Linked DNA regions of Sinorhizobium meliloti. The protein of the gene in region 1 interacts with the protein of each later gene in a pairwise test. Links are inferred from orthologs where the notes say so. Each region holds a gene or a part of one and is shown on either strand. Other genes may lie near its edges.

Region 1 (5,447 bases):
CGTCGGAGACCTCCGGATCCTCCCGCCCGATCAGCCGCGCGCCCTTTTCGATGACGGTGACGTCGGAGCCGAAGCGGCGGAACATCTGGGCGAATTCAAGCCCGATATAGCTGCCGCCCACCACGACGAGATGTTCCGGCAGCTCGGCAAGGTCCATGATCGAACTGTTGGTGAGATAAGGGACGTCGTTCACGCCGGGCAGATCGGCAACTGCGGCGCGGCCCCCCACATTGACGAAGATCCGCTCCCCCGAAATCAGTTCGTCGCCGATGCGGACCTCACGCGGACCTTCGAAACGGGCGTGGCCCTCGAAGACGGTGCAGTTCTTCATACCCTTGAGCCACTTCTCGACGCCTGAGCGGGCATCGAGCCGGACCTTTTCCTTTCGCGCCATGACGCGACCAAAATCGACCGAGACAGGCCCTGTCGTCATGCCGTATTCGGCTCCGCGTCGGGCGGTGTGGATCGCATAGGCGCTCGCGACCATCGCCTTGGTCGGCATGCAGCCGGTATTGACGCAGGTGCCGCCGAAAAGCTTGCGCTCGATCAGTGCAACGGTCTTGCCCGCATCCGACAACCGTCCGGCGAGTGAAGGTCCCGCCTGGCCGGCACCGATGACGATCGCATCGAAATGCTTGTTCATGACAACCTCCGGAGAGATGCTGGCGCCGGGCGGAAGAGTGGTCCACATTACGTCCGATTGCAATGCGCATCGACGGCAACGTTTGCCGCCCGGTCCGGACGGCGCCATGGAACGGATATCAAGTGCAGACAGCTTAAGCTCGATTTTTTCCGGAAAGCTGACATATATGGAACGTCTTGGCCGGACGCAGCGCGGAAAGCGTGATCAAAATTCGAGATCAAAACCGAGGGAGACAATCATGCGACTGAACTTCACCAGGACACTGATCGGTGCCGCCATTGCGCTTGCACTCACCACCGCGGCTGCCGAAGCCGAGGTCGTCGTTTCCTCGAAGATCGACACGGAGGGCGGCGTTCTCGGCAACATCATCCTCTCGGTCCTGAACGCCAACGACATCAAGACGACGGATCGCGTGCAACTCGGCGCGACCCCTGTCGTGCGCAAGGCGATCATCGCCGGCGAGATCGACATCTATCCCGAATATACCGGCAACGCCGCCTTCTTCTTCGAGAAGGCCAACGATCCGGCCTGGAAGGATGCGGCGAAAGCCTATGAAGAGGCGAAGAAGCTCGACTATGACGCCAACAAGATCGTCTGGCTGACGCCGTCTCCGGCCAATAACACCTGGGCGATCGCGCTGCGCAAGGACATTGCCGAGAAGAACAACCTCAAGACGCTATCGGATTTCGGCAAATTCGTTTCTGGCGGCGGCGAGGTCGTGCTCGCGGCTTCGTCGGAATTCGTCAACTCCGCCGCTGCCTTGCCTGCGTTCCAGACGACCTATTCCTTCAAGCTGAAACCGGAACAGCTCATCACGCTCTCCGGAGGCGATACCGCCGCGACGATCGCGGCTGCGGCAAACCAGACGAATGGCGCCAATGCGGCAATGGTCTACGGCACCGATGGAGGCATTGCGCCCTCCGGTCTCGTGGTTCTCGAGGACGACAAGGCCGTCCAGCCGGTCTATCAGCCGGCGCCGATCATCCGCGAAGCGGTTCTCAAGGAAAATCCGGCGATCGAAGAGATCCTGAAGCCCGTCTTCGAAAAGCTCGACCTCACCACCCTGCAGGAGCTCAATGGCCGCGTGCAGGTCGGCGGCGAGTCGGCCAAGGCCGTTGCCGAGGACTTTCTGAAGGCAAACGGCTTCCTGAAATAGCTTGACGTCGGGGGAGGGCGCTGGTCCGATAAGATTCGACCGCGCTCTTCCTTCACCTGCCTCGAACGGACCGCTGAATGGCGACTGGCATCATCCAGACAAGGGAACGCTTGGCCTTTCGTTTCGACAAGCTCGGCCTGATCATCGCGATCCTCGTCCTCTATGGCGCTCTCCTTGCGCCTTTCGCGACGTTTCGTGCAAACCGGATCATTCAGGGCGAAGCACGGGCAATCCTGGAGGCACTTCCGCCGCCGCTCGGCTACGGGCTCCTCGCCCTCGTGATTGCCGGCGCCGGCGTCGCGTTTCTCAGGACCCCGCGCCTCTTGCGGATGGCCGTGGCACTGGCTGCGCTGGCAGCTCTCGCCCTTCTGATCGGGGTGGCGGCCGATCACCTGACGCCGCCGGACAACAGCTTTGCACGCGTGTCTCCGGCTTCCGGCTTCTGGGTTCTGGTCTTCGCCTTCTCCCTGTTGGTCGCGGACGCCTTGACCCGCCTCAATCCGGGGCCTGGTCTGCGGCTTCTCGTTTTCGCGGGCGTCCTCGTCCTCGCTGGAGGAATGCTCGTCACCGGCCGCTGGGACGACCTTTCGATCATGAAGGAATATGCCAACCGCTCCGACCTGTTCTGGACCGAGGCGGGCCGTCACGTGACGCTGGCGCTCGGCTCGCTGGTCGCAGCGACCGTCGTCGGATTGCCGCTCGGCATTCTCTGTCACCGCGTCGAACGGCTTCGGGCCGGCGTGCTCAATGTCCTGAACGCCATCCAGACGATCCCTTCCATTGCACTTTTCGGCATTCTGATCGCGCCGCTCGGCTGGGTCGCGGCGAATATTCCCGGCGCTGCGGCGATCGGCATCCGCGGCATCGGTGCCGCCCCTGCCTTCGTCGCCCTCTTCCTCTACTCCCTGCTGCCTGTCGTCGCCAACACAGTCGTCGGGCTTGCCGGCGTGCCGCACGCGGCCAACGACGCGGCGCGGGGCATCGGCATGACGGACCGCCAGCGCCTCGTCGCGATCGAGTTTCCGCTGGCCTTTCCGGTGATCCTGACCGGCATCCGCATCGTGCTGGTGCAGAACATCGGGCTTGCGACGATCGCCGCCCTTATTGGCGGCGGGGGTTTCGGCGTCTTCGTCTTCCAGGGGGTGGGTCAGACGGCGATGGACCTGGTGCTGCTCGGCGCAATTCCGACTGTCGTGCTGGCCTTTACCGCGGCGATCGTGCTCGACGCGCTGATCGAGATGACCATGCCGAACCGCAGCCGAGGCAACGCCGCATGATCGAAATCGAGGAAATATCCAAGCGCTATGGCGACACGACGGTCGTGAGCGACGTGTCGCTGACGGTCGCGCCGCATACGGTCACCGTCGTCGTCGGAACCTCCGGCTCCGGCAAGACGACGCTCCTCAGAATGATCAATCGCCTCGTCGAGCCGACGGCAGGGACGATCAAGATAGACGGCGAGGACAATCGATCGATTCCGGGTTTCGAGCTGCGCCGGCGTATCGGCTACGCCATTCAAGGCCATGGCCTCTTCCCGCACAGGACAGTCGCGCAGAACATCGCGACCGTGCCGACGCTGCTCGGCTGGGAGAAAGCCCGCATCGATGCCAAGGTGGAGGAGCTGCTGAAGCTGTTCCAGCTCGATCCCTCGGAATTCGGACCGCGCTACCCTCACGAGCTTTCCGGCGGGCAGCAGCAGCGCGTGGGCGTTGCAAGGGCACTTGCGGCGGAGCCCAACGTACTCCTGATGGACGAGCCCTTCGGCGCGCTCGATCCGATCATCCGCGCCAAGGCGCAGGACGACCTCGCCGCCATCCAGAAACATTTCGGCACCACGATCATCCTCGTCACCCACGACATGGAAGAGGCCTTCCACCTTGCCGACAGGATCGCGGTGATGGACAAGGGCGAGGTGGTGCAATATGCGACGCCGGCCGAAATGCTCGTCAGGCCCGCCACGCCCTTCGTCGAGACGCTGGTCGGCGCCAGCGAGCGTCCATTCCGGCTGCTCGACATCGAAACGGTCGGCGAGGCGGTCGAGCCCGGCTCGGCCGAGGGCCGGCCGGTTCCGGAAGTTCTCAGCCAGCGTGACGCGCTGTCGGAGCTTCTGTGGACGGGCCGTTCGGCACTGCCGGTCGCGGCGGCGGACGGCGCGATCCTGGGCAAGATCACGCTCGAAGCGATCGTGAAGCGTGCGGCGAGGCGGCAGTGATGGCCACGCTGCCCAATCTGTTTCGGCTGACCGTGCTCGCCGTGTTGCTGGCTTTCCTGGTGCAGCCCGCCTTGTTCGAGCCGCTGTTGAAACCTCTGGTGCAAGAGAACGCGCCGGCCGTCTACAACCAGGGCAGCCTGTTCTGGCTGACGGTCCTGCACTTGCGGACCGTGTTCGTCGCGACGGTGGCCGCGACCATCGTCGCCGTATCACTGGCGATCATCGTTACGCGGAAGGCCGGCGCCGAGTTTCTGCCGCTCTCGCGCAGTCTGGTCAACATCGGCCAGACTTTCCCGCCGGTGGCGGTCCTCGCGCTTGCGGTACCGATTTACGGCTTCGGCGAGAAGCCGACCCTGATCGCCCTTTTCCTCTATGGCCTTCTGCCGATCTTCGAAAATGCCCTGACCGGACTGACCACTCTGCCGCCGACGGTGATGGAGGCTGCACGCGGCGCGGGAATGACCGGCCGCCAGCGGCTCTTCAGGATCGAGCTTCCGCTGGCGCTGCCGGTGATCCTGACAGGCATCCGCCTTTCCGTCGTGATCAGTCTCGCGACGGCGACGATCGGCTCGACGGTCGCGGCCAGGACGCTCGGCGAGGTGATCATCGCCGGACTTCAGTCCAACAATCTCGCTTTTGTCCTCCAGGGCGGCTTGATCGTTGGAGCGCTTGCCGTCCTCATTCACGATGCGCTCCAGGGGCTTGAACGGGCATTCGCGGGTCGAGCGCACATCTGAAGCGCCTCGCGTCCAATCGAATTGATGCGATGCGTCAGGCCGCCAGCTTGGGCGTGAGCTAAACTTAACGCCAGGAATGAAAATGAATTTCACAATCTGGCGCATTTTCCGATTTTTCATTGACGCAATGAAAAATCTGTCCCAGTCTACGAAAAATAATTACGCCGAGACAAGGGAACAGCGCGAGCATGAAAGTCGGGATAATCGGACTCGGATTCCGTCTGGGATACCTGGGCTATGTCTTCAAGGCGATCGACGAAGCCTTCGAGGTCGCGGGATATGTGGATCCCGAGCCGGCCGGCCTTGCCACGCTTACCGAGAAAGGCATTTCCGCCGGCAGGGCCTACGCCACGCCTGAAGAGCTCATCGCCGGCGAAAAGCTCGATCTCCTGATGATCGGCTCGCCGAACCACATGCATCTCGATCATATCCGTATCGGCCTCGAGGCGGGGCTCAAGATCTTCTGCGAGAAGCCCATCGTCAGCACGATCGAGCAGAGCCTGGAACTTGCGGCGCTGCTTTCGAAACACGGGCCCGACCGGCTGATGGTCGGCCTCGTGCTGCGTTATGCGCCGCTCTATCGTGACCTGCGCGCCGCGCAAGCCGCAGGAACGCTCGGCCATGTGGTTTCGATCGAGGCCGCCGAGCACATAGAGCCCTATCATGGCGCGTTCTTCATGCGCGATTGGCGCCGCTATG
Region 2 (4,128 bases), on another replicon or contig:
GGCAACAACCTCGTCAACATTCTGGCCTCGTCGCTGACGACGAGCCTGCTGATCGGCCTCTTCGGCGATTCGGGCGTGGCGATCGCCACCGTCGCCATGACGGTACTGCTCGTCATCTTCTCCGAGGTCCTGCCGAAAAGCTGGGCGATCGCGTCGCCGGACCGGTTTGCGCTGGCGGTTGCGCCTTGGGTTCGCCCCTTCGTTGCCGTCGTGGGTCCGATATCCTCCCTCGTCAACGCAATTGTCAGGCGCATCCTGCACCTCTTCGGCATCAATCTTTCTTCCGACCTGCCGATGCTCACCGCGCATGAGGAACTGCGCGGCGCGGTCAATCTGCTCCACCGCGAAGGGTCGGTCATCAAGGCGGACCGCGACCGGCTCGGCGGGGTGCTCGATCTCGGCGAACTCGAAGTTTCCGACGTCATGATCCACCGGACCGGCATGCGGGCGATCAATGCGGATGATCCGCCCCAGACCTGCGTGCGCGAGATCCTCGAAAGTCCGTTTACACGCCTGCCGTTGTGGCGCGGCTCGGCCGACAACATCATCGGCGTCGTCCATTCCAAGGACCTGCTCCGGGCGCTCGCGGAGCCGAATGTGGAGCCCGAGACGCTCGATATCGTCAAGATTGCGCAGAAACCCTGGTTCGTTCCGGATTCGACCAATCTCAAAGACCAGCTCAACGCCTTCCTGCGCCGCAAGCTGCATCTTGCGATCGTGGTCGACGAATACGGCCAGGTGCAGGGGCTCGTCACGCTGGAGGATATTCTCGAAGAGATCGTCGGCGACATTGCCGACGAGCACGACATCGACATCCAGGGCGTACGTCAGGAGGCCGATGGTTCGATCGTCGTCGATGGTTCCGTGCCGATCCGTGACCTCAACCGGGCGCTGGACTGGTCGTTGCCGGACGAGGAGGCGACGACGGTTGCCGGCCTCGTGATCCATGAATCGAAGAGCATTCCGGAGGAACGGCAGGCCTTCACGTTCTACGGCAAGCGTTTTACCGTGATGAAGCGGGTGAAGAACCGGATCACCAAGCTGCGCATCCGCGCGGCCGAGGACGAGGGGCAGGTGGGTTAGGACCTGTGGACACTTATGGATAGGGGTTTGATTTCGCACAAATCGGTCAATGCCAAGGATTTTTCCGCAGCAAAGGGTTGTCCCCTTTGCAAGGGAAAAGCCGCCGGCAGTGGGCGATTTGTGCAAAACCCTTCGGGCGGCCCATATTGCGGTGCCTTGTCGCGAAAAATCCGGCTTGCAGGCGGACGGCCTGCGGCGCCGGATTTTCCACGAAAGTCCCTCGCAATTTGGGCCGTCAAATCCCTATCCATAAGTGTCCACAGGTCCTAGGGCAGTTCACCAGCGCGTCGCTTCCCCTGGCGCAGCCGGTTCCACCGCCAAGGCATGGAGGCCGGCATCGAGCTCCGGCTTCAGCAGATCGTTTATGGCGCGGTGGCGCGCCACACGGCTCATGCCGGTAAAGGCGCTCGAAACGATGCGAACGCGCATATGCGTTTCGCCGCCGCCGTCGAATTCCGGCTGGTGACCGGCATGCTGGTCGCTCTCATTGATCACCATCAGCCGCTCGGGGTGGAAGGCTTGCGTGAGCTTCTCTTCGATGCGGCGTTGCAGCGACATGTCTTCAGTCCCATTTCCCTGTTTTGCTGCAAGGGGCGGAGCCAGGCGGCAGCATCTCCCATGCAATGCAAAATGCCCGCACAAAGCCAGTAACATTCCGTTTTGTCAATTCTTGTTGTGGCCCTCTGCAAACCCCATAATGTGCGTCATGAAGCTCGATTCAAAATATTTCGACCGCATCCGAACGCGCCCCCGGGGTCAAGCGCGCGTGGAGCCGTCTGCGCCGGTGTGCCAATGGGATGGCTGCGACAAGACGGCAGTTCATCGGGCACCCGTCGGGCGCAATGCCGAGGGCGAGTATTTCATGTTCTGCTTCGAGCATGTGAAGGAGTACAACAAGGGCTACAACTATTTTTCCGGCCTCTCCGACACCGAGATCGCCCGCTACCAGAAGGAAGCGGTGACCGGCCATCGTCCGACCTGGACGGTCGGTGTCAACAAGAGCGCCCGCAACGGCCCGACACAGTCGCAGATGCGCTCCGGCACCGCGGGCGCACAGGCGCGCATGCGCGATCCTTTCGGATTTTTCAACGAGGCGCGCGCCCGCCAGGCGCGGCACGAGCCGCGCCTGCGCAAGCTGAAGACGCTCGAGGCGAAGGCCTTCGAGACGCTGGGGCTCGCGGCCTCGGCGACGACCGCCGACATCAAGGCGGCATACAAGGAGCTCGTCAAGAAGCACCACCCCGACGCAAATGGCGGAGACAGGGGGTCGGAAGACCGCTTTCGGGCGGTTATTCAAGCCTACCAATTGTTAAAACAGGCTGGTTTCTGCTAACAACCCGGATTATGACAGAAGCACACTTTGCAGGCGAATGCGCGGGTGCCGGCGGGCGTCCGCTCTGGAGTTATGATGAGCAAGATTGACCTCGATATTTCCAACCTCCCCGACACGACGGTCTCTGTCCGGGAGGCTTTCGGCATCGACACGGATTTGCGTGTTCCGGCCTATTCGAAGGGCGATGCCTATGTGCCCGAAATCGACCCGGACTACCTCTTCGATCGTGAGACGACGCTCGCCATTCTCGCCGGCTTCGCCCACAACCGGCGCGTGATGGTTTCCGGTTATCACGGCACCGGCAAGTCGACCCATATCGAGCAGGTCGCGGCGCGGCTCAACTGGCCATGCGTGCGCGTCAACCTCGACAGCCATGTCAGCCGCATCGATCTGGTCGGCAAGGACGCGATCGTCGTCAAGGACGGGCTTCAGGTGACCGAGTTCAAGGACGGCATCCTGCCCTGGGCCTATCAGCACAATGTCGCGCTCGTCTTCGACGAATACGATGCCGGCCGGCCCGACGTCATGTTCGTGATCCAGCGCGTGCTGGAGTCCTCCGGCCGCCTGACGCTGCTCGACCAGAGCCGCGTCATCCGCCCGCATCCGGCCTTCCGATTGTTTGCGACGGCAAACACCGTCGGTCTCGGCGACACGACCGGCCTCTATCACGGTACGCAGCAGATCAACCAGGCCCAGATGGACCGCTGGTCGATCGTGACGGCGCTCAATTACCTGCCGCACGACAAGGAAGTCGATATCGTTTCCGCCAAGGTCAAGGGCTTCGTTGCCGACAAGGGCCGCGAGACGGTCTCCAAGATGGTCCGCGTCGCCGACCTGACGCGTGCCGCCTTCATCAACGGCGACCTGTCGACCGTCATGAGCCCGCGCACGGTCATCACCTGGGCCGAGAACGCCTATATCTTCGGCGATATCGCCTTTGCGTTCCGCGTGACTTTCCTCAACAAGTGCGACGAGCTGGAGCGGGCGCTGGTCGCCGAGCATTATCAGCGCGCCTTCGGCGTCGAACTCAAGGAGAGCGCTGCCAACATCGTGCTGGAAGCGACCGCCTGAAAATCGATGTGCTCGCATAACGGCCGATCCGGTTGAAGAAGGAATTGTCGTGAGTTCGAATTCCAAGGCGAAACCGACTACGAGGGAAAACGCCGCCGAACCGTTCAAGCGGGCGCTTTCCGGCTGCATCCGGTCGATCGCCGGCGATGCGGAGCTGGAGGTCGCTTTCGCCAATGAGCGGCCGGGAATGACAGCCGAACGCATCCGGCTGCCGGAGCTCTCCAAGCGCCCGACCCGTCAGGAGCTGGCAGTGGCGCGCGGCCTCGGCGATTCCATGGCGCTGCGCAAGGCCTGCCACGATGCTCGGGTCCATGCGACGATGTCGCCGCAAGGGGCGGACGCCCGGGCGATCTTCGATGCGGTCGAGCAGGCGCGCGTCGAGGCGATCGGCGCACTCAGGATGCCGGGCGTGGCGGGCAACCTCTCCTCCATGCTCGAGGAGAAATACAGCAAGGCGAATTTCGCTGCGATCGACGCTCAATCGGACGCGCCGCTCGAAGAGGCGGTGGCACTGCTCGTGCGCGAGAAATTGACCGGGGAGAAGCCGCCGGAGTCGGCCGGTCAGGTCCTCGACCTCTGGCGCGACTTCATCGAGCAGAAGGCCGGTCCCGACATGCGCAATCTGGCCGGTACGATCAACG

What was found. The genes of interacting proteins can lie anywhere in the genome.
Region 2: the proteins of JOH52_RS19000 (region 1) and JOH52_RS09845 interact in binary tests that used the Escherichia coli proteins (3 or more experiments, as listed by UniProt). The link is inferred for Sinorhizobium meliloti from one-to-one orthologs.

The regions. Positions count from the first base shown.
Region 1 is NZ_JAGIOS010000002.1:2,651-8,097, forward strand. Bases 1,186-3,976 are described here. They hold JOH52_RS19000 (ABC transporter permease), read left to right. Parts: upstream 1,186-1,876; coding sequence 1,877-3,076; downstream 3,077-3,976. Other genes in these bases: osmF (glycine betaine ABC transporter substrate-binding protein OsmF), read left to right, coding at 1,186-1,799; JOH52_RS19005 (ABC transporter ATP-binding protein), read left to right, coding at 3,073-3,976. Also shown: JOH52_RS18990 (FAD-containing oxidoreductase), read right to left, coding at 1-643; more of osmF, read left to right, coding at 882-1,185; more of JOH52_RS19005, read left to right, coding at 3,977-4,011; JOH52_RS19010 (ABC transporter permease), read left to right, coding at 4,011-4,748; JOH52_RS19015 (Gfo/Idh/MocA family protein), read left to right, coding at 4,937-5,447.
Region 2 is NZ_JAGIOS010000001.1:2,093,037-2,097,164, forward strand. What follows is about bases 1-2,800. They hold JOH52_RS09845 (BolA family protein), read right to left. Parts: upstream 1,642-2,800; coding sequence 1,360-1,641; downstream 1-1,359. Other genes in these bases: JOH52_RS09840 (HlyC/CorC family transporter), read left to right, coding at 1-1,083; JOH52_RS09850 (J domain-containing protein), read left to right, coding at 1,781-2,416; cobS (cobaltochelatase subunit CobS), read left to right, coding at 2,492-2,800. Outside these bases: more of cobS, read left to right, coding at 2,801-3,487; cobaltochelatase subunit CobT, read left to right, coding at 3,537-4,128. UniProt on the Escherichia coli protein: Transcriptional regulator that plays an important role in general stress response. Has many effects on cell morphology, cell growth and cell division. Acts by regulating the transcription of many genes, including dacA (PBP-5), dacC (PBP-6), ampC and mreB.